DNA from 2 places in the Caproicibacterium sp. XB2 genome. Region 1 is predicted to be linked to the other one. Evidence: riboswitches for the same ligand, from Rfam matches in the RefSeq annotation. Region 1 holds a riboswitch; the other holds the start of a gene.
The links. Region 1 has a riboswitch for FMN ahead of ribD (bifunctional diaminohydroxyphosphoribosylaminopyrimidine deaminase/5-amino-6-(5-phosphoribosylamino)uracil reductase RibD). Riboswitches for the same ligand answer to the same signal wherever they lie in the genome.
Positions count from the first base shown of each region.

Region 2: linked by a shared signal. The riboswitch ahead of ACIHKT_RS01945 (ECF transporter S component) and the one ahead of ribD (bifunctional diaminohydroxyphosphoribosylaminopyrimidine deaminase/5-amino-6-(5-phosphoribosylamino)uracil reductase RibD) in region 1 are both predicted to bind FMN.

Region 1 covers NZ_CP173227.1:1,153,102-1,168,127, forward strand. The annotation lists gene ACIHKT_RS05790 (butyryl-CoA:acetate CoA-transferase) at 1-503, shown strand, start outside; gene ACIHKT_RS05795 (DUF6483 family protein) at 573-938, opposite strand; gene ACIHKT_RS05800 (3-hydroxybutyryl-CoA dehydrogenase) at 1,288-2,127, opposite strand; gene ACIHKT_RS05805 (enoyl-CoA hydratase-related protein) at 2,176-2,952, opposite strand; gene ACIHKT_RS05810 (acetyl-CoA C-acetyltransferase) at 2,992-4,176, opposite strand; gene gltX (glutamate--tRNA ligase) at 4,897-6,369, shown strand; gene ACIHKT_RS05820 (glutamine--tRNA ligase/YqeY domain fusion protein) at 6,446-8,140, shown strand; FMN riboswitch at 8,290-8,405, shown strand; gene ribD (bifunctional diaminohydroxyphosphoribosylaminopyrimidine deaminase/5-amino-6-(5-phosphoribosylamino)uracil reductase RibD) at 8,582-9,670, shown strand; gene ACIHKT_RS05830 (riboflavin synthase) at 9,670-10,320, shown strand; gene ACIHKT_RS05835 (bifunctional 3,4-dihydroxy-2-butanone-4-phosphate synthase/GTP cyclohydrolase II) at 10,324-11,523, shown strand; gene ribE (6,7-dimethyl-8-ribityllumazine synthase) at 11,578-12,045, shown strand; gene ACIHKT_RS05845 (O-antigen ligase) at 12,140-13,459, opposite strand; gene ACIHKT_RS05850 (cation-translocating P-type ATPase) at 13,711-15,026, shown strand, end outside.
Region 2 covers NZ_CP173227.1:413,041-428,066, forward strand. The annotation lists gene rpoB (DNA-directed RNA polymerase subunit beta) at 1-2,570, shown strand, start outside; gene rpoC (DNA-directed RNA polymerase subunit beta') at 2,588-6,142, shown strand; gene rpsL (30S ribosomal protein S12) at 6,325-6,753, shown strand; gene rpsG (30S ribosomal protein S7) at 6,914-7,384, shown strand; gene fusA (elongation factor G) at 7,421-9,538, shown strand; gene tuf (elongation factor Tu) at 9,634-10,836, shown strand; gene ACIHKT_RS01940 (CapA family protein) at 10,945-12,201, shown strand; FMN riboswitch at 12,242-12,379, shown strand; gene ACIHKT_RS01945 (ECF transporter S component) at 12,456-13,097, shown strand; SAM riboswitch class I at 13,227-13,336, shown strand; gene metK (methionine adenosyltransferase) at 13,430-14,611, shown strand; gene ACIHKT_RS01955 (hypothetical protein) at 14,703-15,026, shown strand, end outside.

The DNA of each region.
Region 1 (15,026 bases):
AAGAAATGTATGACTATTTGGATGATAACGCCTCCTGCATGGCAATGCCGGTTGACTATGTCAATGACCCCCGTATCATCGGTCAGCATGATAATATGATTTCCATTAACAATATCGTAAATATCGACCTATATGGCCAGGCAAACGGTGAATCCAGCGGCTTCCGCCAGATTTCCGGTGCCGGCGGACAACTCGACTTCGTACTGGGTGCTTATCTCTCCCACGGTGGTAAAAGCTTCCTGTGCTGCTCCTCCACTTTCATGGACAAACAGGGCAAGGCTCACTCTCGTATCCTGCCGGTACTGGAGCCCGGCTCCATTACAACGGATACACGTCCCAACACACAGTATGTCGTAACAGAATTCGGCATGGTTAACCTGAAAGGTGTTTCCGCCTGGGGCCGTGCTGAAAGACTGATTAGCATTGCTCATCCGGACTTCCGTGAACAGCTGATTAAAGCTGCTGAGAAACAGGGCATCTGGCGCAGAAGCAATAAAATTTAATTAGGCCATCCAATCATTTATTTGTTCATAAAAAACGACTCCCGAAGCGACTGTTTCGGGAGTCATTTTTTATGCCGGCAATGTAATGTTGAACCGATGAACAAGCTCTTTCATACCGTCAGCGATTTCTGACCTCTCAAAGTCTGCCGCATCCAGTTCTGCATCAGTTTTTTGGTTTAACTTCATATAAAAGTCAATACCCATTTCCAGATATCGATAATTGCGGGTATCCATTTTTTCGTACAGAAGGTCCTCCGCCTCATTCAGCCGGTTCTGCTGCCACAGTGTTTTCAGTTCCGCATACAGTGCATTCACATTTTTATCCCGCTCATGCTCCAGCGGAAGATAATTGGGTGTTTCCTTATTGAAGATGATTTTTGCCAGCAGCTTTGCGTCAACGTCAATCTGTTTCTCTTCCCAGTCATTTTCCAGCATTGCATTTACCCCTTGCCTTTTTATTCTCATTTTTTATTATAACACAGAAAAATCCGGCTGCAAGGATTTCTCTTCACAGCCGGATTTTTATAGGAATTTCTCTTCCGCAGCAGTAGGAGCTGCTTGATGCCCCATCGTCATCTACCAAAAAGTCTTCTGTATGTCAACAGCAGCTTGGAACAATCCGACAGGGACAATACCTGCCGCGAAAGTGTTCATTGCATGAATCCGATGAATATAGGAGAAGAAACTTATGCCTAATGGATATGCTCGACTTCACATAGCGCCAGAACAGCACGGGGAAATTTCCGTTACACGTTACATGGAAACAAAGTGCTTCGTGTAAAACTTACTTCGTGTAGTCGTAGAAGCCCTTGCCGGACTTTCTGCCAAGCAGGCCGCCACGGACCATCTTGCGCAACAGCGGAGCCGGACGATACTTGGAATCGCCAGTCTCGTTGTACAGGACTTCCATAACATCGAGGACGATATCGTTGCCGATAAGGTCGGACAGAGCCAGCGGGCCCATCGGATGGTTTGCACCCAGCTTCATAGCGGTATCAATATCCTCAGCAGTAGCAGTGCCCTCGGACAGCACAACAATGCCTTCGTTAATCATCGGGACCAGGATACGGTTAACAACGAAGCCAGGAGCTTCCTTAACCTGTACCGGAGTCTTGCCAATTTCCTTGGAAATTGCCTTAACCTTCTCGACAACCTCGTCCGGGGTGTTGATGCCGGCAATAACTTCGACCAGCTTCATAACAGGAGCCGGGTTGAAGAAATGCATACCAATAACCGGATGCTTGATGCCATGGCCAATCTCTGTGATAGACAGAGAAGAAGTATTGGAAGAGAAGATGCACTCGGGTTTGCAGAGTTCGTCCAACTGTTTGAAGATACCCTGCTTAATGTCCATCTTTTCCAGAGCAGCTTCAACAATCAGATCACAGTCAGCAGCAATTTCATTTGTGCCGGTTGTGACTTTTGCAAGGATAGCATCCTCGCGTGCCTGATCCATTTTGCCCTTCTTTACCAGATGATCCAGGCTCTTCTGGATCTTGCCCTTGCCGCCTGCAGCCCATTCGGGTTTCACGTCGCAAAGACGAACTTCATAACCATCTGTCTGAGCAAAAGCCTGTGCAATTCCGGAGCCCATGGTTCCGGCACCAATAATGCCAACGATCATGAGAAAATCCTCCAATCAAGATTCAAATTTTTTAGAAATGTGCAACAATTACTTGTTGATAAACGGATCGTGCTTCCGCTTCTCGCAGAAAGCAGTCATCGCGTTGTGCTGGTCCTGTGTGCCACAGCATGCAGCAAACATTTCCGGCTCAAAAGAAGCTGCCGTATCAATATCCATCTGCAGGCCCATGTTAATGGCCTTCTTGCACTGACGGACAGCGATAGGTGCATTGCCGGCAATACGCTGAGCCATCTTCATGGCCTCATCCATAAGCTGGTCTAACGGGTAAACGGCATTGACCAGACCCACACGATAAGCATCGTCAGCCTTAATATTGCGGGCAGTATAAATCATTTCCTTGGCCTTGCCTACACCAATGGTACGGGCAAGACGCTGTGTGCCGCCAAAGCCGGGGGTAATGCCCAGACCAGCTTCAGGCTGTCCGAAAACAGCGTTGTCAGCAGCAATGCGGATGTCGCAGCTCAGGGACAGCTCGCAGCCGCCGCCGAGTGCATAACCGTTGATTGCAGCGATAACAGGCATCGGCAACTTTTCAATTTTACGGAAAACATCGTTGCCGTTTGCGCTGAATGCGCGGCCCTCTGCAGGGCCCATGGTGCTCATGGCACCAATATCTGCGCCAGCAACAAATGCCTTTTTACCAGCACCTGTAACGATTACGCAGCGGGTCTTGTCCGCATCAATAGCGTCAACGACAGCTTCCAAGTCAGCCAGCACTTCAGGATTTAAGGCGTTGAGGGATTTCTCGCGGTCGATGGTGATAATGCCGACAAAGTCTTTCTGTTCATATTTTACATAGCTCATTATTAACAGCCCTCTTTACAATACAATTCCAGAAAGAGATTATTCGTATCTCTTAACGATTGTAGCAACACCCATGCCGCCGCCAACACACAGAGTAGCCAGACCATACTCGCTCTGTCTTCTCTGCATTTCGTACATCAGGGTTGTCAAGATACGGCAGCCAGAGCAGCCAACCGGATGGCCCAATGCGATAGCGCCGCCGTTGACGTTGACCTTGTCCATATCGAAGTTCAGTTCGCGGCAGACTTCGATGGACTGTGCAGCAAATGCTTCGTTTGCTTCGACGAGGTCCATATCCTTTACGGACATGCCACTGTGTTTCATAACTTTCTTGGTTGCGTCGATCGGGCCCAAGCCCATGTAAGCCGGATCAACACCAGCAGAAGCACCGTCAATCCAAAAAGCCAATGGCTTGACGCCCAGCTCTTTGGCCTTTTCTTCTGTCATTACGACAACAGCGGAAGCTGCATCGTTGATGCCGGAGGAGTTAGCAGCGGTAACAGTGCCGCCCTCTTTGAAGCAAGGTTTCAAACCGGAAATGCTTTCAGCAGTAATGCCAGCACGCGGGGCTTCATCCTTGTCAATCAGAACGGTCTTCTTTCTCTGCTTGACTTCGACCGGAACGATTTCATCGTTGAACTTGCCGGCAGCAAGAGCCTTCTGGCACTTCTGCTGGCTGTTTGCGGAGAATTCATCCTGCATCTCACGGGTGATACCATACTTCTCAGCAACATTTTCAGCAGTGATGCCCATAGGATAATGATGGAAAGTATCCCACAGACCATCGTTCTGCATGGAGTCAATGAGAACACCGTCGTTCAGGCGATAGCCAAAACGTGCTTTTTTCAGCAGATAAGGAGCGTTGGACATGTTCTCAGCGCCGCCGGCGACAATAATGTCAGCCTGGCCAGCCTGAATGAGGCCTGCAGCAACGTTGATGCTCTTCAGACCGGAGCCGCACAGGTTGTTCAGTGTGAAAGCAGGAGTGCTAATCGGGATACCTGCATAAACAGCAGCCTGACGGGCAACGTTCTGGCCGATGCCGCCCTGGAACACGCAGCCCAGGATAACTTCATCAACAGCCTCTGCTGGAACACCGGAACGCTTCAGAGCTTCCTTAACTACGATAGTAGCCAGTTCAGGGGTGTAGGTATTCACGAACATGCCGCCCATTTTTCCGATAGGCGTACGGCAGGCACCTGCTAATACGATTTTTCTAGACATCTTTGTTTCCTCCATTCATTTATATGGCTTTGCTTTATAATAGGCTGGTTTGGCCGCCCGATTTACGGGTTCGGCAACGCAGCTTCTTAACACAAGTTAAATATATCACAAACGGATGCCGAATGCAAGGATTTTGTTAAAGTTTTAGCAAACTTTTTACAAAGTTTTCACGAAAATTACGCATTCGGTCCCCCGGCTTTCGTCTAAATGCTTATTGCTTACTATATCATATTTTCTTCATTCTGTCCCGTATTTTTAAAAAAGTTCTAAAATTTTTAATAAATAATCAGAAACAATATCTTTTTATTTGCTTTTTTTAAGAGAAAGTCCGACCACTTGTGTAATTTTTCTATAAGAACGATTTATTTTTAGGCATTTACACAATTTATCTGTATGAGAAGTTGGATTTCGTGCTCTTTTGCCTTTTTGGCATTGTTTTTTTGCCGGCTGGCACAGAAAGCCGCCTGTCCCTTGTTTTGGAATACGTAAAGGTCCTACCTTTTTATAGGCAGGTTATAGGCAGGACCACTTCCTGATTACAAAAATGAAAATATCCGCATTTTTCTGCGGTAAACAGACTAAGTTTTGTGTTTTCTCCTATGCCGCATCTGCCAGAGGAAAAAGTACCTGAGAGCTGCCGAAATAGCTGAAATATAAGATTGCACTGTGTGTCCTTTTTCGGTATAATAGAAAGACGTACATGAAAAGGGGTAATTTTTTATGGAAAAACAGACTGTCAGGACCCGCTTTGCACCAAGCCCCACTGGTTTTATGCACGTGGGAAACCTGCGCACTGCCCTGTTTGAATATCTGATTGCAAAGTCACAGGGTGGCACCTTCGTTCTTCGGATAGAAGACACGGACCAGGAACGTTTCGTGGAAGGTGCCACGGACGTTATTTATCATACACTGCAGCAGGTAGGCCTGCAGCACGACGAGGGCCCAGACGTCGGCGGCCCTTACGGTCCCTATGTGCAAAGCCAGCGCAAAAACATCTACCTGCCCTATGCGCAGCAGCTAGTAAAAGAAGGAAAAGCATACTACTGTTTCTGCAGCAAAGAACGTCTGGCTACCCTGCATGATGAAAACGGTCTGGGCGGCTATGACCGCCACTGCCGCAACCTGCCCCAGGCAGAAGTGCAGCAGCTCCTGCAGTCCGGCAAGCCATGGGTCATTCGACAGAAAATGCCGCTGGAAGGCAGCACCTCCTTTACGGACAGCGTGTTTGGCACCATCACCATTGAGAACAGCGAGCTGGAGGACCAGATTCTAATTAAGTCAGACGGATACCCGACCTACAACTTTGCCAATGTCATTGACGACCACCTGATGCACATTACGCATGTGGTGCGCGGCTGTGAATACCTGACTAGTACACCAAAGTACAATCTGCTGTATGAAGCCTTTGGCTGGCAGGTGCCAACATATATCCATCTGCCGCTGATTATGGGCCACAACCCGGACGGTAGCACCAGCAAGCTTTCTAAGCGCCATGGCTCCACCGGTTTTGCCGATTTGGTCAAAGAAGGCTACTTGCCGAAGGCAATCATCAATTATATTGCTCTGCTCGGCTGGGCTCCAAAGGACACGCAGGAACTGTTTACCCTTCCCGAACTGGAAAAAGCGTTCTGCATTGACGGTATCAGCAAAAGTCCGGCTATCTTTGATTATGACAAGCTTGCGTGGATGAACGGCGAGTATATTAAGAAAATGCCAAAAGAAACCTTTATTCAGAAATCCATGCCTTACTTCCGCGAGGTATTCGGAGATGCTGAAAAGGACTGGACCATTCTGGCGGATATGCTGCAGCCGCGTGTGACTCGGCTGCCGGAGATTCCAGGAATGCTTGCTTTCTTCAAAGAACTGCCGCAGTATGATGCTGACCTGTTCATCAACAAAAAGAGCAAAGCAACCATGGACAACGCCCCCGTTATGCTGAAGGCCGCACTGGAGGACCTGACGGCCCTTTCTGACTGGAGTGTGGATTCCCTGCACAGCAACCTGCTGAAGCTTGCCAAAACACTGGGTGTAAAGAATGGTACTCTGCTGTGGCCTGTGCGCATCGCGGCGGCCGGTCAAAAGGTAACCCCCGGCGGTGCCATGGAGATTCTCTCCCTGCTGGGAAAGGAAGAATCTTTGCGGCGGCTGCAGGCCGGCTTTGAAAAAGCAGAAGCGGCAAAAACGACTGCTTGATTTTACAGCAAACTGCCTATCCTATATAAGTATATAAAAATAATGGACAGGCGGGCAAAATACAGGAGGAACTTTCATGAGTGAAACCAATGAAACCCGCCCTGCCGAAGAAACAGGCAGCGGCAATTTCATTCATACCTTTATTACAGAAGACATTGCAAAAAACGGCCGCTTTGCCGGACAGCGTGTACACACCCGCTTTCCGCCGGAACCGAACGGCTATCTGCATATTGGTCATGCCAAAGCGATTTGCGTGGATTTCGGCACCGCAGAAAAATTTTGCGGTCTGTGCAACCTGCGCATGGATGACACCAACCCGACCAAAGAGGGCACCGAATATGTCAACGCTATTCAGGAGGATATCCACTGGCTTGGCTTTGATTGGGGCAGCCGCTTCCATTATGCTTCCGACTACTTTGACACGATGTATGAACTGGCCGTTAAGCTGATTCAAAAGAGTCTCGCCTATGTGTGTGAACTGACACCGGAGCAGATGCACGAAAACCGCGGTGACTTGACACATCCAGCAGTCAGCCCATACCGGGACCGCCCAACAGCGGAGAATCTGGACCTGTTTGCCCGCATGAAGGCCGGCGAGTTTGAGGACGGCCGTATGACACTGCGCGCAAAAATCGACCTCACCTCCGGCAACTTTAACCTGCGTGATCCTGTGCTGTACCGCATCAACCATATGCCCCACCACCGCACCGGCGGCAAGTGGTGCATTTACCCCATGTATGACTTTGCCCACCCGATTGAGGACGCCATTGAGGGCATCACCCACTCCCTGTGCACACTGGAGTTTGAGGACCACCGTCCATTGTACGAATGGGTGATTAACAACATCGACCTGCCGGCAAAACCGCGTCAGATTGAGTTTGCCCGTCTGGGCATTAATAATACCGTTATGAGCAAGCGTAAACTGCGCAAGCTAGTGGAGGGCAACTATGTAACCGGCTGGGACGACCCCCGTATGCCCACCCTGTGCGGCCTGCGCCGCCGTGGCTTTACGCCGGCCTCTATTCGCACTTTCTGCGAACGCATCGGCGTTTCTAAGGTAAATTCCACTGTAGAGTATGGTTTCCTGGAACACTGCCTGCGTGAAGACCTGAACCAAACGGCACAGCGCACCATGGCGGTTCTGCACCCGATTAAGCTGGTGCTGACTAACTACCCTGCCGACAAAACGGAAACCTTTGAGATGGAAAATAACCCGGAGCGTCCGCAGGATGGCTCCCATACTGTTACGTTTTCCCGTGAGTTGTGGATAGAAGCGGGCGATTTTCTGGAAATGCCGGTTAAAGGTTATCGCCGGCTTTTCCCTGGGAATGAAGTTCGTTTGAAGGCCGCCTACATTGTGCGCTGCACCGGCTGTGAAAAGGCGGAAGACGGCAGCGTTACAACCGTATATGCTGAGTATGACCCTGCTACCCGCGGCGGAGATACGCCGGACGGCCGCAAGGTGCGCGGCACAATCCACTGGGTAGATGCTAAAAACTGTGCCGATGCGGAAATCCACCTGTACGGCAGCCTGTTTACAGTACCGGAGCCGGAACAGGAGGACGACTTCTTAAAAGTTTTGAATCCGTCTTCTCTGGAAGTACTGCCGAACTGCAAAGTGGAACCCACCCTGCAGCAGGCAGACGCAAAGACACCGTTCCAGTTTATGCGGGAGGGATATTTCTGCTTTGATAAGGATTCCACCCCGCAGCACATGGTCTTTAACCGTTCTGTTTCTTTGAAGGACAGCTTTAAGCCGCGTAAAAAATAAAATCCTTTTGGCGCCCCGGCCGGATTTTGTGTGGCTTTCGGGGCGCTTTTTGCACATTCCTATGGAATTATATTCTTTTTTCAAAAAATTATATTGACATTTTCACAAAGATTGTCTATACTATAACATAGTTCAACAAACTGAATAGGTAAAATCTTCAGGGCAGGGTGCAATTCCCTATCGGTGGTAAAGCCCACGAGCCGCAAGGCATGATTTGGTGAAATTCCAAAGCCGGCAGTAAAAGTCTGAATAAAAGAAGAGTAAAGCTGTGTGAAAATAGGTCTGCCTGTATTTCATACGTTTATTTGTCCTGGAATGCGCTGTCATTCCAGGACTTTTTTGTATGTGCCGCAGCAGGATATCCTTGCACGCCGTCAAAAACTGTCATACCCTGAATGGTCAATTCTATTCAGGGCATTTTTATACATGAGGTGATTTTTCATGACGGATGAAGCGTATATGCGTTTGGCCCTTTCCCTTGCCAAAAAAGGCAGTGGAAAAGTGGACCCGAACCCAATGGTCGGCGCCGTTATTGTAAAAGACGGGCGCATCATTGGGCAGGGATTCCACCAAAAGTACGGCGGGCTGCACGCCGAGCGCAACGCGCTGGCTGACTGCACAGAATCGGCCAGCGGCGCAACCCTTTATGTCACACTGGAACCCTGCTGTCACTGGGGCAAAACACCACCCTGTACGGACGCGGTTATTCAAAACGGCATTCGCCGCGTGGTGGTCGGCTCCCCTGACCCGAACCCGTTGGTAGGCGGAAAGGGTGTGCGCATTCTGCGGGAACACGGCATTTCGGTAACGGAAGGCGTCCTTCGGGAAGAATGTAACCAGCTCAACGAACCATTTTTCTATTTCATTCAACATCATGTTCCTTATGGTATTTTAAAGTATGCCATGACTATGGACGGAAAAATAGCAACTGCGACCAGCCTTTCCAAGTGGATTACTGGAGAAGAAGCCCGCGAGCAGGTTCATCGGGACCGGAACCGCTATACGGTCATTTTAGTGGGTGTCGGCACTGTGCTGGCGGACGACCCACTGCTGACCTGCCGACTGCCGGAGGGCGGACAAAATCCAGTGCGCGTCATCTGTGATACACATCTGCGCACACCGCTCACCGCAAAGGTGGTGACAACAGCCGGTCGGGTCCCCACACTGCTGGCAACCTGCTGTGCGGACACGCAACGACAGGAGCCCTATCGCAAAGCCGGGTGTGAAATCTTACAGATACCGAAAAAAAACAGTCATGTGGACCTTGCCCAGCTGATGCAGGAGCTGGGTCGACGAAAATTGGACAGCGTTATTGTAGAGGGCGGTGCGGAACTAAATTGGTCCGCCCTGCAAAGCGGCATCATAGAGAAAGTACAGGCATATATCGCGCCAAAGCTTTTCGGCGGTGCCGCCGCAAAATCCCCCATTGGCGGTACGGGCGCTGCTTCACCGCAGGACGCCGTCCGTCTCTCCCCGCCCACGATTACCCGTCTGGGTGATGACCTGCTGCTGGAAAGCCGGGTGCTGTGATGTTTACAGGAATCATTGAAGAAGTGGGTACTGTACAGGCTATCCGACAGGGTGCCGCTTCCGCATCCCTGACAATCCGTGCAGACAAAGTGCTGCAGGGCAGCCATCTGGGCGACAGCATTGCAGTAAACGGCGTTTGTCTGACCGTAACCGCCCTGTCCCCTACCACCTTTACGGCAGACGCTGTACATGAAACCATGAACCGCACTTCTTTCCATCTGCTGCATCACGGCAGTCCAGTTAATCTGGAACGTGCCATGGCTGCAAACGGACGCTTCGGCGGGCACTTGGTGACAGGCCATGTGGATGGCACCGGAACAGTAACTTCTGTATCCCGTGACGACAACGCTGTCTGGTACACCATTCGTGCTGGGAACGAGCTTCTGCGGTATATTGTGGAGAAAGGTTCCATCACCGTGGACGGTATCAGCCTGACCGTAGCCAATGTGACAGGCACTGATTTTTCCATTTCCGTCATTCCTTTTACAACGGCACATACGACGCTGCAGTACCTGCGGCGCGGCAGTACCGTTAATTTGGAAACCGATATCATCGGGAAGTATACAGAAAAATTTTTGAACCTTTCCCCACCCAACCACTCCCACAAAAATATAGTTTACCAGGATTTGAAATACAGAATGGAGGATTAACGTATGTTTGAGTTCAGCACGATTGAAGAAGCACTGGAAGATTTGAAACAGGGAAAGCTTATCTTAGCCACAGACGACCCGGACCGGGAAAACGAGGGTGATCTAATTTGTGCAGCCCAGTTTGCGACAACTGAAAACGTGAATTTTATGGCTTCTCATGCCAAAGGGCTCATCTGTATGCCCATGAGCAACGAGATATGCGATAAACTGCTGCTGCCGCAGATGGTCAGCAACAACACCGACAACCATGAAACCGCTTTCACAGTGTCCATTGACCATGTCAGCACCACCACCGGTATTTCTGCCGAGGAGCGTGGCATAACTGCCCGCAAATGTGTGGAAGACGATGTTCATCCGGAAGACTTCCGCCGCCCAGGCCATATGTTCCCGCTGCGTGCCAAAAAAGGCGGCGTGCTGGAACGCAGCGGTCACACGGAAGCAACCGTAGACCTGCTGCGCCTTGCTGGCCTGAAACAGTGCGGCTTGTGCTGTGAAATTATGCGTGAGGACGGCACCATGATGCGTACCGCCGAACTGAAGAAAATGGCACAAAAATGGGGCATTAAATTTATTACCATTAAAGCACTGCAGGACTACCGCAAAAAGCACGATAAGTTGGTTGAGTGCGTTGCAAAGGCAAAACTGCCCACTAAGTACGGCAACTTTGTAGCCTACGGCTATGTCAATGAATTAAATGGAGAACATCATGTGGCGCTGGTAAAGGGTGACATTGGCGACGGCAAGAACCTGCTGTGCCGCGTTCATTCCGAGTGCCTGACCGGAGATGCCTTTGGTTCGGCCCGCTGTGACTGTGGCCAGCAGCTGGCCGCCGCCATGCAGATGATTGAGCAGGAAGGCCGCGGTATTCTTCTGTATATGCGGCAGGAAGGACGCGGTATTGGCCTTATCAACAAGCTGCGTGCCTACGAACTGCAGGACCAAGGTATGGATACTGTGGAGGCAAACCTCGCCCTCGGTTTTGCCAGTGACCTGCGTGAATACTATATCGGCGCGCAAATCCTGCAGGACCTCGGCGCAAAGACGTTGCGCCTGCTGACCAACAACCCGGACAAGGTTTATCAGCTGGAAGACTACGGTATGAAAATCATCGAACGAGTGCCAATACAGATTCCTGCAAACCACTATGACCTATTCTACCTGCAGACGAAAGAAAAAAAGATGGGCCATATTCTCAACTACTGAACTTTATGAAAAGAACGGTGCGATAAAGTAAAGATATAAAAGGAGATCTGCATCATGCGTACTTTAGAAGGAAAACTGGTATCGGAACACATCAAGGTCGGTATTGTCGCTTCCCGTTTCAATGAACTAATTACCAACAAGCTGATTGGCGGCGCACTGGATGGTCTGAAACGTCACAATGTAAATGACAATGATATTGACCTTGCGTGGGTACCCGGCGCATTTGAAATTCCGCTGATTGCTTCCAAAATGGCAACCAGCGGCCGCTATGAAGCCGTTATCTGTTTGGGCGCCGTTATCCGCGGCAGCACCAGCCACTATGATTATGTCTGCAGTGAGATGTCCAAAGGAATCGCGCAGGTATCCCTTTCCAGCGGTATTCCGGTAATGTTTGGTGTGCTGACAACGGAAAACCTGGAGCAGGCGCTGGAGCGTGCCGGTTCCAAGGCCGGCAACAAGGGCTTTGAGTGCGCCAGCGGTGCCATTGAGATGGTTAACCTGATTCGGGAACTGAAAGCCTAACTTCCAAAAAACAGCAAAAAAGCGATGCATCTGTTTTAGAAAGCAGATACATCGCTTTTTATTAGCTGCAGGCAGGTCTGAAGACCCGTCTTCTTTACTGATAATACTTTACGGTCCGCGGTGACTGGTGGTAATAGCTGTGGGATACGGACAGCGAAGTCTGACGGTTCCTCTGCAGCGAAACGCCCGTGGCAGAGAACAAAATAAAGAACAGCATACCTGTCTGCGTCCAGGAAATTGTCACATCTGTGCAGCCGTGTACTAATGTCATAATGAGTACAGTCAAAAACAGCAGGTCTGCATTGCAGGCCCGACGGCCACGAATACGGCGGATAATGCCACGCAGATAATACCAGCCGAAAATCAGCATCACTGCACTGCCCAGAATACCAAAATCCAGCAGACAGTCAAGGTACAGGTTATGGCAGTGATATGTGGGATAGGTACCAAATAAATCATGCACTATGCTATAGGCACGCATTCCGCGGCCAAACAGAGGTGTCTGCAGAATGCCGGAAACAGCTCCGTGCCAAATAGACAGGCGCTGATCCGTTGTATAAGAGATTGCCTCTGTGCGGGGGAACAGTGCCGGCACCACCTTGTTGACTGCAAAGAAAGCCACCAGCACGATACCGTACAGGCCAGCCAATTTGCGGCGGTGCTTGCACAGCAGAAAGACAAAAATACCACAGGACACAGCCGCCAGCGCCGACATGGAACCACACAGATACAGTCCCAGCATGTTTACACCCAACAGGACCGTGTACATGGACAACGCACGGCGGTTGCGCAGGGCACGGTACAGAATGATTGCCACCGTAAACTCAATCATCATGCCGAAATAGTTTGCGTTATTAAAGAAGGACACCGGGCGGTAACTGGGATCGGCGGCAAAAGTCACTGCTTTCTGCAAGACAGCCGCCAGCACTGCGGGCACACTCATCAGGCACGCAAGATCCAGCATTTCGTCCAGCAGGCCGCGCGTCATCACGCTGCGCAGATACATGCCGTATACCATCATGGCCAGCAGCATCAGCGTCATAGCCATACCCATATAGTTCCGATAAGAAGCCGATATAAAAAATGAAAAAACAAAAGAACCAAACAACAGCTTAAAATATGGCGCGCCAAACACCTTTCCCCGGCGCTGATAGTTTGCCATGACATAAAATGAAGCTGCAATAATAGTGAAACCGCTGACCGTACTGGGCAGATATAATGAACCGATGACCACCAGTGCAAGGCATTTGTCGGCAAAAGCCGCGTTTGTCTGCAATTTTTGCAGGCCCCGTTTTGCCGCCGCCACCAGGTCCTTTACCTGTGCGATATGGACCAGCTCCTTTCCTGTATCCGGGCGATAAAAAGCCTTTCTGGCAGAAATAATCCTGCCAAAAAGGAAAAAGCGCCGACGCATACATGCAAATCTCTCAATGATGTAACCTAATTATAACATTCCCTCGCAGAAAGGCAAGAAAGAAAGTGCTGAAAATGTCAATTTTTTATTTCTCCTTTTGTGAATTATTTTCTTTTCAGCGTCAATCAGCATCAATTTGTGAATTTTCAGAAAAGCTTTGCAAAAAAAACCTTTTTTCCTGTACCCTGCCTTGCGGAATATAGTATAATAACTTTCAGTATAGATTTTCTGTCGGATAAGGAGTGCAAGATATGGAACGTTTACCGACCGACACCCAAACAGGGCTGTCGCGTGAAGAAGTGCGCACGCGCACCCAGCAGGGACTCATCAACGGCGAAGAGGAAATGAAGACGCAAAGTGTCGGGCAAATTGTCCGCAAAAATATTATTACCCCTTTTAATATATTAAACCTCATTTTAGGTGCGCTGGTTTTTTCCGTTGGTTCCTATAAAAATATGCTGTTTATCGGCGTGGCGGTGTGCAATACCATTGTGGGCTGCTTTCAGGAGATACGCGCCAAGAAAACGATTGACAAACTTTCCCTCATTTCCTCCCCCAAAGCCCATGTTCTGCGTGACGGCAAGCTGTGGGATATATCGGTTTCTCATATCGTTCTGGATGATATTTTACAGCTGACAACCGGCAACCAAATTTGTTCCGACTGTGTGGTGGCATCCGGTAGCTGTGAAGTCAACGAATCCTTGATTACCGGCGAAAGCGACCCTATTGTAAAGCAGGTTGGTGACCACCTGCTTTCCGGAAGCTTCATCGTTTCCGGTACCTGCCGTGCACAGGTAGAACACGTTGGCAAAGAAAATTACGCCGCCAAAATTACCGGCAGCGCAAAATATGTAAAAAAGACAAACAGCGAGATTATGAAAAGTATCAATCTCATTATCCGCATTATCGGCTTCGCCCTAATCCCGGTAGGGCTGGTGCTTTTTTACAAAGAAATGGTCGTGTCAAATTCCAGCTATGCACAGGCAATCGTCAGTACGGTAGCCGCTCTGGTCGGCATGGTTCCGGAAGGACTGGTACTGCTGACTAGTATCGTGCTGGCAAGCAGTGTGGTACGCCTTTCGTTCCATAATGCCCTCGTACAGGAGCTGTATTCTATAGAAATGCTGGCACGGGTGGACACAATTTGTCTGGATAAAACCGGCACCATCACAGAAGGCACCATGCAAGTGGACGAGATGGAGCCACTGATCAATACACTGACACCAGAACAGATGGGGGCTGCGGTCGCCGCGGTCACATTCACCCTACAGGACCAAAACCCGACCGCGCAAGCCATGCGGGAAAAGTATCCGGATAACCCCGGCTGGGAAAGCCTGTCCACTGTTCCGTTTTCCTCCGCACGCAAATGGAGCGGCGTCAATTTTGCGGACCATGGGACATTCGTTATCGGTGCCGGTGAGTTTATTATGGGTGAACGGTTTGCATCGCTGCATGAAAAAGAGGACAAAGCAGCCGCAAAGGGCCAGCGTGTTTTGCTGCTGGCACACAGTTCCCTGCCATTTGAAGCGGACGGCAGGGAACTGCCAACGGACATTCAGCCCATTGC
Region 2 (15,026 bases), 740 kb from region 1:
AAGAGCTGGTTCCAAAGCATATTATTATTGATGATATTTTTGCTTCCATCAGCTATATGTGCAACCTACAGGAAGGTCTCGGTACCATAGATGATATTGACCATTTGGGCAACCGCCGCATTCGCTCTGTCGGTGAACTGCTGCAGAACCAGGTGCGTATCGGTTTCTCCCGCTTGGAGCGTGTGATTCGTGAACGCATGACGCTGCAGTCACAGGACCTGGAAGCACTGACGCCGCATTCCCTGATTAACATTCGTCCGGTTGTAGCGGCAATTAAGGAATTCTTCGGTTCTTCTCCGCTGTCCCAGTTTATGGACCAGACAAACCCGCTGGCAGAACTGACGCATAAGCGCCGTCTGTCCGCTTTGGGACCCGGCGGTCTGTCCCGTGACCGTGCAGGATTTGAGGTACGAGATGTGCATTACAGTCATTACGGCCGTATGTGCCCAATCGAAACGCCAGAAGGCCCGAACATCGGTCTGATTTCTTATTTGGCTACCTTTGCGCGCATCAATAAGTATGGCTTTATTGAGGCGCCGTACCGCCGAGTGGACAAGGAGACCGGTGTTGTTACCCGTGATGTGGTCTATATGACTGCGGACGTGGAAGACAATTACATTGTTGCCCAGGCGAACGAACCACTGGACGAAGAGGGACATTTCAAGAATGCCAAAGTCAACGGCCGTCACCGCGACCAGTTCGTAGTGGTGGAACGCGAGAAAGTGGACTATATGGATGTTTCTCCGAGAATGGTTGTTTCCGTTGCTACGGCTATGATTCCCTTCCTGGAAAATGATGATACTAACCGTGCACTGATGGGCTCCAACATGCAGCGGCAGGCTGTGCCGCTGATTAAGACAGATTCGCCAATTGTCGGCACCGGAATGGAATACAAGGCCGGCGTCGACTCTGGTGCCTGTGTACTGTGCAAGCGCGCCGGTGTGGTGCACAGTGTCAGCGCGGACGAGGTCCGTGTGGATGCCGACGAGGGCGGTACGGATGTGTATCCGATTATTAAATTCCTGCGTTCCAACTCTGGTACCTGCTTTAATCAGGTGCCGGTTGTGGAGCGCAATGACCGCGTCAATGTCGGTGATGTTATCGCTGACGGACCGGCAACCAAAGACGGCGAGATTTCACTGGGCAGAAACGTGCTCATTGGCTTTATGACATGGGAAGGCTACAACTACGAAGATGCTGTCCTTATCAGCGAAAAAGTTGTGCGTGACGATATGTTCACTTCCATTCATATTGAAGAGCATGAAACAGAAGCTCGTGACACGAAGCTCGGACCGGAGGAAATCACCCGCGATATTCCAAACGTCAGCGAGGAAATGCTGCGCGATTTGGATGACAATGGCATTATTCGTGTGGGTGCGGAAGTCCATGCGGACGATATCCTGGTCGGCAAGGTTACCCCGAAGGGCGAAACGGAACTAACCGCCGAGGACCGTCTGCTGCGTGCTATCTTCGGTGAAAAAGCGCGTGAAGTGCGTGATACCTCGCTGCGTGTGCCACACGGCGAATACGGCATTGTGGTGGACGTCAAGGTCTTTACCCGTGAAAACAGCCGCGATGAACTCAGCCCCGGCGTCAATAAAGTAGTGCGCTGCTATATTGCGCAGAAGCGTAAAATTTCTGTTGGTGATAAGATGGCCGGCCGTCACGGCAATAAGGGCGTTGTTTCCCGTATCTTGCCTGTAGAGGATATGCCGTACCTGCCGGATGGCACGCCGCTGGATATTGTGCTGAACCCGCTGGGTGTGCCGTCCCGTATGAATATCGGACAGGTACTGGAAGTGCATTTGGGCATGGCGGCAAAGGCACTGGGCTGGAAAGTAATGACGCCGGTCTTTGATGGTGCCCACGAAGAGGATATCCGCGAGCTGTTCCAGAAAGCCGGAATCGCAGAGGATGGCAAGTTCCAGCTGCGTGACGGCCGTACTGGTGAGCGCTTTGATAACCGTGTCACCGTTGGCATTATGTATTACCTGAAACTGCATCATCTGGTTGATGATAAGATGCACGCCCGTTCCACTGGCCCATATTCTCTGGTTACGCAGCAGCCTCTGGGCGGCAAAGCACAGTTTGGCGGCCAGCGTTTCGGTGAAATGGAAGTTTGGGCGCTGGAAGCATACGGCGCTGCTTATACCCTGCAGGAGATTTTGACGGTTAAGTCCGATGATGTTGTAGGCCGTGTAAAGACCTATGAAGCAATCGTCAAGGGACAGAATATTCCGAAACCAGGCATTCCGGAATCCTTTAAGGTCCTAATCAAAGAGCTGCAGAGCCTGTGCCTTGACATGAAGGTACTGGATAAAGACAATAATGAAATTGACCTGCGCCAGACCTTTGATGATGACGATGACGCCGGCTTTGCACCAAACGAGAGCAACTTTGATGAACCCAATGTTGCGGATAATCTGGAAGGCTACACCGTGGACGATGCCGACAAAGCCCTGTATGACGGCCCCGACAATTACGAAGCCAGTGCAGACACGGCAAATACGGATAATCCGGACACAGATGGACCGGACGGTTCACTGGATAATACCGATTCGGCAGACTGACAGGGGGATTGTGCTGCATGGAATTTAATACACTGGAATCAATTAAAATTGGCCTGGCTTCTCCTGAAAAAATCCGTGAGTGGTCCCACGGCGAAGTGAAGAAACCGGAAACCATTAACTACCGCACGCTGAAACCGGAACGCGATGGTCTGTTCTGCGAACGCATTTTTGGGCCGACAAAGGACTGGGAATGTCACTGCGGCAAATATAAGCGTATTCGTTATAAGGGCAAGATATGCGACCGCTGCGGCGTTGAAGTTACGCGCGCTAAGGTCCGCCGTGAACGAATGGGACACATTGAGCTGGCCGCGCCGGTATCTCATATCTGGTACTTTAAGGGAATTCCGTCCCGTATGGGACTGATGCTCGATATTTCTCCGCGTATGCTGGAAAAAGTTCTGTATTTTGCAAGTTACATTGTAACAGACTCCGGCAATGTGCGGGAGCTGCAGAAAAAGCAGCTGCTGACTGAAAAAGAATACCGTGACCTGCGTGAAAAGTACGACGATGATTTTCAGGCTGGCATGGGTGCCGAAGCAATTAAAACACTGCTGCAGGAAATCGATTTGGACAAAGAGTCCAAAGATTTGAAGGCAGAGCTTACCAACGCTTCCGGCCAGAAGCGTGTCCGTATTTTGAAACGTCTGGAAGTCGTTGAGGCATTCCGGAAGTCCGGCAACCGCCCGGAGTGGATGATTTTGGATGTCATTCCGGTCATTCCGCCGGATCTGCGTCCTATGGTTCAGCTGGACGGTGGCCGTTTCGCTACATCTGACCTGAATGACCTTTACCGCCGTGTCATTAACCGAAACAACCGTCTGTCCCGTCTGCTGGAACTGCATGCACCGGACATTATTGTCCGCAACGAAAAGCGGATGCTGCAGGAAGCTGTAGATGCCCTGATTGATAACGGCCGCCGCGGCCGCCCAGTCACGGGGCCGAACAACCGCCCGCTGAAATCCCTTTCTGATTTATTGAAGGGCAAACAGGGACGTTTCCGTCAGAACTTGCTGGGCAAACGTGTTGACTATTCCGGCCGTTCTGTTATTGCTGTTGGTCCGGAACTAAAAATGTATCAGTGCGGTCTGCCGAAGGAAATGGCCCTGGAGCTCTTTAAGCCTTTCGTCATGAAACGGCTGGTCGAAACCGGCGTGGAAGGCAATATCAAAGCTGCCCGTAAAGCAGTGGAACGCGCAAAACCGGAAGTTTGGGATGCGCTGGAAATTGTTATCCGCAATCACCCGGTTATGCTGAACCGCGCGCCTACTCTGCACCGTTTGGGTATTCAGGCATTTGAACCAGTGCTGGTTGAGGGCCGTGCCATGAAGCTGCATCCGCTGGCCTGCACCGCTTACAATGCCGACTTCGATGGTGACCAGATGGCTGTCCATGTGCCGCTTTCCAGTGAAGCACAGGCGGAGTCCCGCTTCCTAATGCTGGCCGCTGGCAACCTGCTGAAACCGTCTGACGGCAAGCCAGTCACGGTGCCGACACAGGATATGATTTTGGGTTCCTACTGGCTGACACTGGACCGCGATGGCGAAAAGGGCGAGGGCAAAGTCTTTAAAGATATTGACGAAGCAATTATGGCCTATGACGCCAAAGTCATTGAGCTGCACGCCAAGATTAAGGTCCGCCGCGAAAAAGTGATTAACGGCGAAAAGATCCATGCACTGGTGGATACAACTGTCGGTAAGATTATTTTCAACCGGCCGATTCCGCAGGACCTCGGTTTTATTGACCGAAGCAAACCGGAGAACCTCTTTAAGTTTGAAATTGATTTCCTGGTTGGCAAAAAACAACTGGGCAATATTATAGAAAGATGCATTAAAGTGCACGGTACGCCAAAGACCAGTGAAGTGCTGGACTGCATTAAGGCACAGGGCTATAAGTATTCCACCCTGTCCGGCATTACCGTAGCTGTATCCGATGCGACCATCCCACCGCAGAAGAAAGAAATTCTGGAAAAGGCTGATGAGAGAATCAACCTGATTTCCGATGAATATAAGAACGGATTTCTGTCTGATGCAGAACGTCATCAAGCCGTCATTTTTACATGGAACAAAGCAACCGATGATGTTTCCACTGCTCTGCAGAAGAACCTCGACCGCTATAACCCAATCTTTATGATGGCGGATTCCGGCGCCCGTGGTTCTATGAGCCAGATTCGTCAGCTGGCCGGTATGCGTGGACTAATTGCAAATACGTCCGGTGAAACTATTGAAGTTCCAATCCGTGCAAATTACCGTGAAGGTTTGAACATTCTGGAATACTTCATTTCTTCCCGTGGTGCCCGTAAAGGCCTGACCGATACCGCACTGCGTACCGCTGACTCTGGTTATCTGACACGCCGCCTGGTTGATGTATCGCAGGAAGTTATCATTCGTGAGGACGATTGCGATGCTACAGATGGTCTGGAAGTTTACGACATTAAGGAAGGCAATCAGGTTATCGAATCACTGCATGAACGTCTGGTTGGCCGTTATTTGGTTGACAATTTTGTGGATGATAAGACCGGTGAAGTGCTGGTCAGCAAACACAAGATGATGACAGACGACGATGCGGATATTATTGTGAACCATGGTGTGGAACGCATTAAGATTCGTTCTATTTTGGCATGCCATTCCAAGCACGGTGTGTGCAAGAAGTGCTATGGACTGAACTTGGCTACCGGCACAGAAGTATCCGTCGGTGAAGCGGTTGGCATTGTGGCTGCACAGTCTATTGGTGAACCTGGCACACAGCTGACCATGCGTAACTTCCATACCGGCGGTGTTGCAACAGCTGAAGATATTACGCAGGGCCTGCCGCGTGTCGAAGAACTGTTTGAGGCACGCAAACCGAAACATCTGGCTATCCTGAGCGAACTGGACGGTGTTGTCGGCTTTGAAGAAATCAAGAAAAACCACCATGTGGTAGTTACCAGCGACGACGGTCAGTCCAAGAGCTACTTGATTCCGTTCGGTTCCCGCGTAACCGTGCAGGAGGGACAGCGCATTACAGCGGGTACCCGCCTGACCGAGGGTTCTGTCAACCCGCATGATGTGCTGGCTATCAGCGGTGTGCAGGCTGTGCAGGATTATCTGATTGAAGAGGTACAGCGTGTATACCGGATGCAGGGCGTGGATATCAACGATAAGCACATCGAGGTCATTGTGCGCCAGATGATGAAGAAAGTGCGCATTGACGATGCCGGCGATACTGACTTCCTGCCAAGCTCTATGGTGGAAAAGACCGAATTTGAGGCGGCCAATCAGCAGATTTGCGACCGCATTGCCAACGGCGAAAAGACACTGCGGGAAGCAACCTGTAAGCCTACGCTGCTGGGTATTACAAAGGCGGCTTTGGCAACAGAATCTTTCCTGTCTGCCGCATCTTTCCAGGAGACAACCCGTGTACTGACCGATGCCGCTATCAAGGGCAAGGTTGACCCGCTGATGGGCCTGAAGGAAAACGTCATTATCGGCAAGCTGATTCCTGCCGGCACCGGCATGAAACATTATGCAAACGTGCAGCTGGAAAAAACAGCGTCGGACGAAAAAAAGGAAGACTTGACAAATACAGCGGTATAGCTGTATAATTACAAATTGTGATAGTCTGCGGCAGTCCGCCGCCGCTTTCACATAAAACCGCATACTTTTCCCACCTCTGCCCAGCTTTTGCGGGTGGGGTGGGATTCAGTATGTCTAACCCTGCTGTTAGGCGGCACTGCCGCATAACATAAATTCTATAAATTTGAGTTAGGAGGTGTATTATGCCCACATTTAACCAACTGGTTCACACAGGCCGTGAAGTTGCCGAAAAGAAGGCAAAGGCCCCGGCACTGCTGAAAGGCTGGAATGCCAAGAAGCGCGCTGCCATTGACCAGAACTCCCCGCAGAAGCGTGGTGTCTGCACCGCAGTAAAGACCGCTACCCCGAAAAAGCCAAACTCTGCTTTGCGTAAGATTGCACGTGTGCGTCTTTCCAACGGAATGGAAGTTACCGCTTATATCCCCGGCGTCGGCCATAACCTTCAGGAGCATTCTGTTGTCATGGTCCGCGGCGGTCGTGTAAAGGACCTGCCTGGTGTACGTTATCATATCATCCGCGGCACATTGGATGCCCAGGGCGTTGACAAGCGTATGCAGGCTCGCTCCAAGTACGGCGCAAAGCGCCCCAAGGCAGGAAAGGCTGCCAAGTAAGATAGGAACCGAGAATCTGACAAAAACCTTACGGCTGCAGCCCCCGCCGAAAAGTGGGGGCTTTTAGCGGCGTTTTTATAAACGCCTTTTGCTGGCCTGACGGGAAGTTTTATTTTCGAGTACCGATGATATCATTTTAATTGTGAAGGAGGGAAGTAAAGTGCCAAGAAGAGGCAATATTGCGAAGCGGGACGTTCTGCCCGATCCAATGTATAATTCCAAATTAGTCACACGCCTTGTCAATAATATCATGATCGACGGTAAGAAGGGCGTTGCCCAGAAGATCGTTTATGGCGCTTTCGATATTATTAAAGAAAAAACCGGCAAGGAACCCCTGGAAGTCTTTGAGGCTGCCATGGAGAATGTTATGCCTTCGCTGGAAGTAAAAGCCCGCCGTGTTGGCGGCGCTACCTACCAAGTGCCTATGGAAGTGCGTCCTGAGCGGCGCCAGACACTGGGCCTGCGCTGGTTGACAACGTATTCCCGCCAGCGTTCCGAGCGCACAATGAAGGAGCGGCTTGCAGCTGAAATTATGGATGCTGTAAACGGCACCGGCGGCGCAGCCAAGAAGCGTGACGATACGCATAAGATGGCTGAGGCTAACCGCGCATTTGCTCATTACAGATGGTAATGCGGCAAGTTTGTGCCGAACGAATGGAGGAAAAGTATGCCTAGGCAGGTACCACTTGAAAAAACCCGTAATATCGGTATCATGGCACACATCGATGCCGGTAAAACGACTACGACCGAGCGTATCCTGTACTACACCGGTATTAACCATAAAATTGGTGAGGTACATGACGGCGCGGCCACAATGGACTGGATGGCTGAGGAACAGGAACGTGGTATTACCATTACTTCTGCTGCTACCACCTGTTTCTGGACCCACAGCAAATATTTTAACGAACCTGAAAAGAACAAAGATTATCGTATCAATATTATTGATACTCCCGGCCATGTTGACTTTACGGTTGAGGTGGAACGTTCCCTGCGTGTGCTGGACGGCTCTGTAACCGTTTTCTGTGCAAAGGGCGGCGTTGAGCCTCAGTCCGAAACCGTGTGGCGCCAGGCAGAACAATTTGGCGTGCCGCGCATGGCTTATGTCAACAAGATGGATATCATGGGCGCTAACTTCTACAGAGTTATCGACATGATGAAGGACCGTCTGCACTGTCACCCGGTGCCGATTCAGCTGCCAATTGGCGCTGAGGATACTTTCCATGGCATTATCGACCTGGTCACCATGAAGGCAGATGTCTATTATGATGATATGGGCAATGATATGCGTGTGGAAGAAATCCCTGCGGATATGCTTGAAAAGGCAAAACAATACCACACCGAGCTGTTGGAAGCGGTCGCCGAGCAGGATGACGCACTGATGGAGAAATATCTCTCCGGTGAAGAACTGACCCACGATGAAATCGTTTCTACACTGCGTAAAGCAACCATTGCCAACAAGCTGGTTCCGGTCACCTGTGGTACTTCTTACCGCAATAAGGGCGTACAGAAACTGCTGGATGCTATTATTGACTATATGCCGGCACCAACTGATGTTCCGGCTATCCGCGGCACCAATCCGGATACTGGTGAGGAAGAGGACCGCCATGCTTCTGATGATGAGCCTTTCTCTGCACTGGCGTTTAAGATTGCAACTGACCCGTTTGTCGGCAAACTGTGCTACTTCCGCGTTTACTCCGGTAAGCTGAACGCAGGCCAGACCGTGTATAACTCCACCAAGGACTGTGACGAACGTATTGGCCGTATCCTGCAGATGCACGCAAACCACCGTCAGGATTTGGAAACCGTGTATGCAGGTGATATCGCCGCTGCTATCGGTGTGAAAAACACTACGACCGGCGATACTCTGTGTGATGAAAAGCATCCGGTCGTGCTGGAATCCATGGACTTCCCGGACCCGGTTATCCGTGTTGCCATTGAGCCAAAGACAAAGGCTGGTCAGGAAAAGATGACTGTCGCTTTGGCAAAACTGGCTGAAGAAGACCCGACCTTTAAGGCTTATACCGATGAGGAAACCGGCCAGACCATTATCGCTGGCATGGGCGAACTTCATCTAGAAATCATTGTTGACCGCTTGATGCGTGAATTCCACGTGGAAGCGAATGTTGGCAAGCCGCAGGTCGCTTATAAAGAGACCGTTCGCAAGCCAGCTGATGTGGACTGCAAGTATGTTCGCCAGTCCGGTGGTAAAGGCCAGTACGGCCACGTTAAGATTCGTATATTCCCGAACCCCGGCAAGGGATACGAATTTGACAACGTCACCGTCGGCGGCTCTATCCCGAAGGAATATATCCCGGCTGTTGATACCGGTATCCAGGGTGCTATGCAGAGCGGCGTTGTCGCCGGCTACAATGTAGTCGATGTCAAGGTTGAGCTGTATGATGGTTCTTATCATGAAGTTGACTCCTCCGAGATGGCATTTAAGATTGCCGGTTCCATGGCATTTAAGGATGCTATGCGCAAGGCTGACCCGGTCATCATGGAGCCTGTCATGAAAGTTACCGTTACGGTTCCGGATGAGTATATGGGCGATGTTATCGGTGACCTGAACTCTCGCCGCGGCATGATTGGTGGCATGGATGCTATTAATGGTGCACAGCAGATTCATGCAATGGTCCCGCTGGCAGAGATGTTTGGCTATGCGACGGATATGCGTTCCAAAACGCAGGGTCGTGGCCAGTTCACCATGGAACCCGACCATTATGCCGAGGTACCGAAGAACATTTCTGAAAAGATTGTTTCCACTCGTACCAAGAAGGGCGAGTAAACGTAAATACTGCTTGATTTTTCCCTGTATTCTTGCTAAAATAAATTTGCGTTAAATAGGGAAACTGAACTGAAAAATAAAGGAGGATACTTCCAATGGCGAAGGAAAAATTCGACAGATCTAAGGCACACGTGAACATTGGTACCATCGGCCATGTTGACCATGGTAAAACAACCCTGACTGCTGCGATTACCAAGGTGCTTGCACTGAAAGGTGAAGCAAGCTTCAAGGATTATGCCAGCATCGATTCCGCTCCTGAAGAGCGTGAGCGCGGCATTACCATTAACACGGCTCATGTTGAGTACACCACAGATAAGCGTCACTACGCTCATGTTGACTGCCCCGGCCATGCTGACTATGTCAAGAACATGATTACCGGTGCTGCACAGATGGATGGTGCTATTCTGGTTGTTTCCGCTGCTGATGGCCCGATGCCGCAGACCCGTGAGCATATCCTGCTTGCCCGTCAGGTTGGTGTGCCTTATATCGTTGTCTATATGAACAAATGCGACCAGGTTGATGACCCTGAGTTGCTGGACCTTGTTGAAATGGAAATTCGTGACCTGCTCAACGAGTACGGCTTCCCGGGAGACACTACTCCAATCGTACGCGGTTCTGCACTGAAAGCTCTGGAGTGCGATTCCAAAGATATCAATGCACCGGAGTACAAGAGCATTGTTGACCTGATGAACATTGTCGATGACTACATCCCGACTCCTGACCGTAAGTCTGATCAGCCGTTCCTGATGCCTGTTGAAGACGTATTCACCATCACCGGCCGTGGTACTGTTGCTACTGGCCGTGTTGAGCGTGGTATGGCTAAAATCGGCGATGAAGTTGAAATCATCGGTCTGACTGATGAGCGTAAGAAGAGCGTTATCACCGGTCTGGAAATGTTCCGCAAAACTCTGGATTACGCAGAGGCTGGCGATAACATCGGTGCTCTGCTGCGTGGTATTCAGCGTGAAGACATCGAACGTGGACAGGTTATTGCAAAGCCTGGCACTATTCATCCGCATACCAAGTTCAGAGGTCAGGTTTATGTTCTGACTAAGGATGAAGGCGGCCGCCATACTCCTTTCTTCAACAACTACCGTCCGCAGTTCTATTTCCGTACAACTGATGTCACCGGCGTTATCTCTCTGCCGGAAGGCACTGAGATGTGCATGCCTGGCGATAACGTTGAAATGTCCGTTGAACTGATTGCCCCAATCGCTATTGAAAAGGGCCTCCGCTTCTCCATTCGTGAAGGCGGTCATACCGTTGGTTCCGGCGTTGTTTCCGACATCTGTGACTAATTTGTCTTTTACGGGTCCTGCCCTTTTGGGCAGGACCTTTTTTATTGCTTATTTTTGTTTTTCTGCTATACTTAGATACAATACAGCAGGAAAACAGGAGGAATGTGTATGCAAAAAGATAATCATGGTACACCACATCCAAAACACCGTTCCAGACGGTATCGTATGATGCGTAACCGCATCATTATAGTAACGTCCAGCGTATTGGTAATCTGCCTGCTGACAATGGGATTGGCTGCCCTTCTGCAGAACCTGCACCCCAAGACAGCAGCATCTTCGGGCAGCGGTTCCTCTGTTAGTGCATCATCTGCGAAGGCAGAAACAAAATCGTCACAAATTACCATTCTCGGTACAGGCGATGACTTGATTCACAGTTCCATTTATAAATCCTGCGCTACTTCTAGCGGCGGATACGATTTCCGTCCGGTCTATAAGCAAATCAAATCAAATGTTTCAGCGGCAAATGTCGCTTTTGTCAATCAGGAAACAGTCATGGCACCATCTGTTGGGGCACTGTCCGGCTATCCGTGCTTTAATTCTCCCACACAAGTTGGCGACGCACTGGTAGATACCGGATTTGACGTTATCAGCCAAGGCAACAACCATATGCTGGATATGGGACAAAAGGGACTGCTGGCCACATTGGACTACTGGAAAAGTAAAAAAGGAATTCAGGTCGTTGGTGCCTATCGCAACCAGGCTGACCTTGACAATATCCGTATTGTGGAGAAAAACGGCATTAAAACAGCATGGATTGGTGTTGTGGAAATGACGAATGATATTTCGCTGCCGTCCGACAGCCCGATGAAGATTGTCTACACTTCCCAGCGCGATGAGATTAAAAAACTGATTACAAAGGCACGTTCTTTGGCAGATGTTGTTGTAGTTTCAGCCCATTGGGGGGAAGAAGACCAGTATACTCTTTCGGATACCGAGAAAAAGCTGGGACAAGATATGGTGGACTGGGGCGCGGACGTTATTTTAGGAAATCACCCGCATGTTTTGCAGCAGCTGACCACGCTGACACGCAAAAGTGACGGTGCGGTGTGTCCAGTCATGTACGCGTTCGGCAACCTGATTTCCACGCAGCGCAAATCCCAAAATCTGGTCAGCGGCCAGCTGACAGTAACCTATAAAAAAGATGAAAAGGGAAAAGTCACATTCTCCGGCATGAAATTTAAGCCTTCAGTTACGTACTACGAGGCGGGCGGACAAAATGTCCATGTTGTCATGCTGAAAGACTTTTCAAATGCCATGGCGCAGAAGAGCCGGACATGGGAAATCACCAGCGGTGAATTTACACCGAATTATGCGAAAAAGGTCGTTAATAAGAGTATTCCACAAAAATATCAGGATTGGACTTGACAATTCCTGCAAATATTCATATACTTAGTAATAGAATTGAATAATTCTTCGGGGCGGGGTGTGATTCCCCACCGGCGGTGATGCAGCAGATGCTGTTAGCCCGCGAGCGGTCGTCAAACCGCAAGATTCTGGTGAGATTCCGGAGCCGACGGTATAGTCCGGATGGTAGAAGATATGGAAAGAACTGCGCCCCTGTGCCGTTTTGTGCACTGGGGCGCTTTTTAAATCCATTCCATGTCTCAAAAGGAGAAATTATGGCGACACAAACGCAAGCTACTACCCTGAAAAAAACAGCAAAATTGACCAGCACACGCAGCATTGCCGTCATTGGCATTTTAGGGGCGCTGTCAGCCGTTGTTATGGCGTTCGAGTTCCCGCTGCCGTTCCTTCCGGCGTTTTACAAATTGGACTTCAGTGAAGTTCCGGTACTGTTGGGTGGTTTTGCACTTGGCCCCGCTGCTGCAGCCGTGATAGAAGCCATGAAAGTTATTCTGCATATGCTGATTGGCGGCGGCTCACAGACAGCCGGCATTGGTGAACTGGCGAACTTTATCATTGGATGCTCACTGGTCGTACCGGCAGCTCTCATTTACCGCTACCATAAAGCACGGAAAACAGCGGTTGTCGGCATGGGTGTCGGCACAGTGCTGATGGCAGTTGTCGGCGGACTGATGAACGCATTCCTGCTGCTGCCGATTTACGCAGCCGCTTTCCATATGCCGCTGAATGCTATTATCGGGATGGGCACAAAAATCAACGCGAGCATCAACAACATGACAACATTCGTTTTGTTCGCTACAACACCGCTGAACCTGATTAAGGCGGTATTGGTGTCCATTATTACATTTGCGCTGTACAAATATGTCAGCCCGGTGCTGCATGGCCGCAGGCGCTGAAATACAGAAAATTCTTTTTAGGTAAAAACAGGAGTTTGTCGCTTTTTTAGACAAATTCCTGTTTTTGTTTATTTACGCTGTCGGGCGGCTATGCTATACTAGCAGGCGTAAACAAAAACTACATATCACCCCTTATCAAGAGTGGCGGAGGGAACAGGCCCGATGATGTCCGGCAACCCGCGCAGCCCGTTTTGGCTGGGTAGGGTGCCAAATCCTGCGGTGAAGCCGATAGATGAGGTATCGAGAGATAAACGCTGTCCGCATTTCACCGGGCTGCGTTTTTTTGTTAGTCCGCCGCAGATAGGGGGAATTTACACAGGAGGCTTTTTTCTATGGCAAAGCATTTCTTTACATCTGAATCCGTTACCGAAGGGCACCCCGACAAGGTCTGTGACCAGATTGCAGATGCCATTCTGGATGATATTATTGCCAAAGACCCGCAGGCACATGTTGCCTGTGAAGTAACAGCCTGTACGGGTATTGTGCACGTTATGGGCGAAATTTCCACGGAGTGCTATGTGGACATTCCCGCTACCGTACGCCGTGTTGTTAACGAGATTGGTTACAACAATCCGGCTTATGGTTTTGACGGCGACACCTGCGGCGTGCTGACCTCCATTGATGCACAGTCCCCGGATATTGCAATGGGTGTTGACCAGTCCTATGAAGTAAAAAATGGCGCTTCCGATGCGGATGACCTCATTGGTGCGGGCGACCAAGGTATGATGTTTGGCTATGCCTGTGACGAAACGAAGGAAAAAATGCCGCTTGCCATTTCTTTGGCACACAAGCTGGCAAAGAAGCTGGCCGCTGTGCGTAAAGATGGCAGTATTTCATATCTGCGTCCAGATGGAAAAACACAGGTTACCGTTGAATATGACGGGGACACACCGGTGCGTGTGGATGCAGTGGTTCTTTCTACACAGCATGACCCGGATGTCACACTGGAACAGATTCGGAAAGATATGATTGAAAAGGTCATTAAGGCGACAATTCCAGCAAAATGGCTGGATGAAAATACAAAGTATTACGTCAATCCGACCGGCCGTTTTGTTATCGGCGGCCCGGTCGGCGACTCCGGACTGACTGGCCGCAAGATTATTGTGGATACCTACGGCGGATATGGCCGTCACGGCGGCGGTGCTTTCTCCGGCAAGGACCCGACGAAGGTTGACCGCTCAGCAGCATATGCTGCACGCTGGGTGGCAAAGAATATCGTTGCCGCCGGTCTGGCAAAGCGCTGCGAGGTACAGCTGGCCTACGCAATTGGTGTGGCGCATCCGGTATCTATCATGGTAGAAACATTCGGTACTTCTTCCTATACCAATGAGCAGCTGGCTGCGGCGGTCGAAAAAGTCTTTGACCTGCGTCCGGCAGCGATTATCCGTACACTGGACCTGCGTAAGCCGATTTACTGCAAGCTGGCAAGCTATGGCCAGATGGGCCGTGAGGACCTCGGCGTTTCGTGGGAAAAGACTAACCGTGCGGACGAGTTGAAGAAAGCGCTGGTCTAAAGGTTCCCATTCGTTAAAAATATTCTGCTGTGCCAAAATAAAGTGCGCAGTCCATCACCTCTTTGCATATTCTGTAAAGAGGTGATTTTTTATGGGCGCAGGTCAGGTAATTATTATTTTGTTGGCTGTTCTGGGCCTGTGTGCCCTGATGCAGCTGATGTTGCATATGCTGTACCGCTCTGGCAAAGATTTTGGCACACTGGTACTGGTACTGCATCTTTCTGGGCACAGGGAAGATATTGAGTATGAGCTGCGCTGTGCCCGCGACCGCCTGCGTGAAACGGAAGGATTTGAGCAGAAGCGCCTGCTGTTGGTGGACGACGGCATGGACAGCGAGACACGGGAACTGTGCCGGTGCTTTCTGTACAAAACGCCGGGCGTATCCTACTGCAGCAGGGAGGAATTTGCAAATATG